2 regions of the Brevibacillus sp. NRRL NRS-603 genome follow, and region 1 is predicted to be linked to the other one. Evidence: predicted binding sites of a transcription regulator. Region 1 holds the regulator's gene; the other holds the start of a gene.
What was found. Region 1 encodes CtsR, which represses protease genes until heat stress. Its sites were predicted from a motif close to ATGGTCAATAAAGGTCAAACA; they were not measured.
Positions count from the first base shown of each region.

Region 2: clpP (ATP-dependent Clp endopeptidase proteolytic subunit ClpP) is a predicted target of CtsR. The motif match lies at 1,169-1,189, and genes of this name have one in related genera.

Region 1 is NZ_PXZN01000032.1:110,993-113,195, forward strand. It holds gene mcsB (protein-arginine kinase McsB) at 1-483, opposite strand, end outside; gene mcsA (protein-arginine kinase activator protein McsA) at 503-1,021, opposite strand; gene C7R94_RS23220 (CtsR family transcriptional regulator) at 1,038-1,502, opposite strand; gene C7R94_RS23225 (HAD hydrolase-like protein) at 1,691-2,203, opposite strand, start outside.
Region 2 is NZ_PXZN01000021.1:6,797-8,999, forward strand. It holds gene C7R94_RS18575 (hypothetical protein) at 30-212, shown strand; gene C7R94_RS18580 (H-type small acid-soluble spore protein) at 227-412, shown strand; gene clpP (ATP-dependent Clp endopeptidase proteolytic subunit ClpP) at 527-1,129, opposite strand; gene C7R94_RS18590 (hypothetical protein) at 1,261-1,482, opposite strand; gene C7R94_RS18595 (branched-chain amino acid ABC transporter substrate-binding protein) at 1,862-2,203, shown strand, end outside.

The DNA of each region.
Region 1 (2,203 bases):
TGTTTCGTCGAATGCGTAGTTCAAGCTTTTCTCAAAAATGTCGTCTATCTTCGTACCTATTTCCCATGCCTCGTTCAAACGAAACCCGGGTAATAGTACCTGTATTCGAATGTGGTCTTCTTCATTAACCATAATGCTCACAGACTCATCTTCCCGAAGCAATACGGCACCTTTGCGAGATTCCTCTGCCAGGTGAGGGCTAATCAGATGCTTTTCTACGAGCACGCGTTTTTCTAACGGGTTAATTTGATCCATATGGATGACCTGAAGCTGATGCCGTTTGCGCATTGCCTCCGAATCGCTTACTTCCGTTATCTTTCTGACGACTTCCTCGCCCTGCGAGTCCGTTGCCAATAACGGAAAAGGGTGCTGGCGCAGGTTACGGGCGATACGCAGCCGTGTACTGATGACAATGTCGGAATCGGGACCTTCTCCTTTCATCCAATTGCTCCACGGGTTTTGCATAAACTGCTTTTGGGACATAACCAGCTAACCTCCCTTGCTACGATTGGGCCATTTTTTGTTCCAATGCTCGAATTCGATCACGCATTTCTGCTGCCTTCTCGAACTCTTCACTGGCGACATGACTTTGCAGCGCTTGCTTTAGTTGCTCCAGCTCTTTACGGATCTTTAGTTTGCTACCGGTACGCTCTGGTACTTTTCCACTATGCTGTGTGTTTCCATGAATCCGGCGGAAAAGTGGGTCCAGTCGATCCCCCAAAAAGGTGTAGCAATCACTACAGCCAAATCGGCCGCTTTTACTGAATTGAGCATATGTGAGTCCACATGTTTCGCATTGAAGCGGCTTATTCGTTGCCGTTTCGCGTCCATTCTTTTGCATGGGATCAAATTTTAAAAGTCCTGACAGGAGATTGTTGATGCTGAAGTTGTGAAAGCCGGTAAAGACGTCCCCTTTTTCATGAGCACACTGCTCGCAAATATGGTATTCGGTTTTTTCGCCATTGACGATTTTCGTCAAATGAAGTGTCGCCGGTCGTTTTCCGCATTCCTCACAGTTCATAACATCCTACCTCCTTTTACTTCAACAAGATTGCTGCGATCATCTGCTTTAAAATATTTGCCCGCAAACGATCCCGCAATTCAGCTTCTAGGGTCAATACGTTTCGCGAGGTAGCGATTTTCATCAAGGTGGCTTCTCTGATGTTGACTAATCCTTCCTCTAATAGTCTTTCTACGATCGCATTTCCCACGCTCTGACTGATGCTCTCACCAATCAGTTCTTCTGTTAGCAATTCCTGCAAGCGTGCTTTGCTGACAATCTGCACCTTACGTATGCGAATATACCCGCCGCCCCCGCGCTTACTTTCTACGATGTAGCCTTTTTGAACGGTAAAGCGCGTATTAATGACGTAATTAATCTGAGACGGCACACATTGAAAATGGTCGGCAAGCTCACTACGCTGAATCTCGATCGATCCATTGGGACTGTTTGTAATGATGCTTTTCAAGTGATGTTCAATGATGTCCGAGATATTACGCAAGTCATCGCCTCCTATTCCTCTGTGTATGTTTCTTATGAGGTACCTATTGACTTTGACTATCTTTGACTTTAATTATAATGGGTTTAGTGCGTGCCCGCAAGTGTCCCTTACACATTCTAGTGTGGGCAAAAGAGGGTCGCTTGAAACTTGGACATGATCAACAAAAAAACCACTCCCTGAGGAATGGTTTATGCTTGTTTTTGCGTATTGGTGTCGATTTCTGGCAAATGATTCAGTAGCTGAGAGAAGCTGGTGATGATGACATCTGCCCCATCAAGCTCGCCTGGTTTGGCAAAACCAAAGTCGCATCCAATGGTAAATAAACCGTTTGTCTTGCCTGCTTCCACGTCGGAGTGACGATCTCCTACCATGATGGCTCGCCCGATTTTGTAATCAGACAACAATTTTGCAACTAGGTCATTCTTGGAATGCGTACGGAAACGGCCGGCCGAGTACAGGTCGGTCATCAGCGGCTTTAACTCGTATTCCTGACAAATGGCATCGATGTACTCTTCCTGCCCATTGCTTGCTATAAACAAAGCAAATCCTTTTTCACGCAGCTTTTCCAGAGTTGATTTTACATCCGGATAGAGGTCGGTCACTTTTTCTTTAAGTAACTGGATTTCATTATCTAGCAAGAACGCGTCTGCTGAGCGAATGGCTTCCTCACTCGCGTCTGGCAACAATTTGTCCCAAATCTG
Region 2 (2,203 bases), on a different contig from region 1:
ATGTATATTGCATGAAGGAGGAATGAGACATGAGTGACCATGATAAGTGTTACGAAGGCCGCGATTGTTATGATATGGACATTGATCGGATGGTGAACGAGGGACTGGGGGGCGGAGTTGTTTCCGACCAAAACGGCCTGATTGAAGAAACGACGGTAGACACGATGACAGGGGCTACATCAGCCAAGCAAGCCCTTGACGATGACCAGTAGAGGGGGAGCCGCTCATGAATGTAACGAGAGCACAAGCCATCATGAAATCCGACGACCATATCAAGGTAGAGTACGAAGGACAAGCTGTTTGGATCGATGCTGTAGATGAAAAAACCTCGACAGCACGTGTGCATGACGAAAAAAATCCAGCACATAGCCAGACTGTCTATGTAAGTCAGTTAATGGAAGTATCACAATGACCCATCGAAAAAGCCGGGCAAACCAAGGACAAACCTCTTAGGGTTTGCTCGGCATACAAAAAAACACTCGGCCGGTAGTTAGGCACGAGTGCTTCTTTTTTTCCTACGTGTCTCTTATTTTTTCGAAGACGGTTCGGAAGTGATGACTTTGTCAATCAGTCCGTACTCTACTGCTTCAGCGGCAGAGAGGAAGTTGTCGCGATCGGTATCCTTTTGGATGCGCTCCAAAGGCTGTCCTGTGCGTTCAGCCAGGATGGTGTTCAGATGATCACGCATCTTCAAAATACGTTTTGCGGCAATCTCAATGTCGCTCGCTTGTCCTTGGGCACCACCCAATGGTTGGTGGATCATGACTTCACTGTTTGGCAGGGCAAAGCGCTTGCCTTTTGCCCCAGCAGCCAGCAGGAATGCTCCCATGGAAGCAGCCATTCCGATACAAATGGTGGATACATCAGGCTTGATGAAGTGCATAGTATCGTAAATTGCCATACCAGCAGTAATAGAACCGCCTGGGCTGTTTATGTACAAGTGAATGTCTTTCTCCGGATCTTCCGCCTGAAGGAACAACAACTGTGCCACAACGATATTGGCTACGGTGTCGTTGATTGGGGTTCCCAGAAAGATGATGCGGTCTTTGAGCAGGCGGGAATAAATGTCGTAAGCACGTTCCCCGCGGTTCGTCTGTTCAATGACGGTTGGAATTAAATTCATATGCATCTAGTCTTCCTCCTCTCTTTGTAACAATATCATACACAAAAGGTCAATGAAGGTCAAACACATAAGTGCGCTCCCTCACTACCATGTTTGCCAATTTCCCTCTGTCTAAACCTACTCGAAAAAGAAAACATTCATTCCTTGGAATTCTCATCGGCCTCGGTTAAATCGACGGCAAGCTTCAGCGTGGCTTTCATCTTTTTTCCCTTGATGATCGTATATTCATCGACTTGTTTGGCTTGCAGCTGATTGATGGCTTCCGCCAGCTCCTGTTGATCTTTGTATGGTTCAATGGTCAATAAGCATTCTTCGTCGCTGGCCTCTTGATAAATGAGAAAAAAACGTTCCCCTGCCATGGCAAGCCCCACTTTCGAAAGTTATCCACAATGTTATACACAGGTTGTGCACAAAAACGTTTGTTCGCGGGATAGTTCTTTTTTTCCTAGTCTTGTCATGTTTGGCGAGAGAATTACATAGGAAATATATGGGGTCATGGAGAGTATTCCAATTCATTCCTAAAATGAATAGAATGCTTCTCATTTAGATAGCCACTTCTGTGTGTAGAAGTGGCTATTTGCCTTAATACTACAGGTGTACGCCTCTATTAGCAGACAGCGGTAGAGGTTTTTTGATTGATTCTTCTTTTAATCATTTCTATTGCAAATTTTCTAAAATATCCTACAATAAGATTGTGATTCATAGTTTGCTCATAAATAAAGAGGGGGATGTTTTGCTATGAAAAAACAGAAATCAATGTCGATACTGGCGGCAACATTTGCTCTGAGCACATTGCTCGCGGGCTGCGGTGGAGGAGCGGGGACTGGTGGACAAAGCGCGACACCACAGCCGAGCAACAATAGCGGAGGAAGCACGGGCGGTGCAAGTGGAGCTACTGAGAAGCTCGTAGTTGCTGTAGTTGGCCCGATGTCTGGTCAGTACTCCGATTACGGAAGCACAGCAAAAGCTGGTGCAGAATATGCGCTGAAAGAAAAGGCAGAGGCATTCAAAGCACTTGGCTTTGACGTTCAATTGTCCGCTCAAGACGACCAAGCTGACCCAAAACAAGGGGTAGCAGTC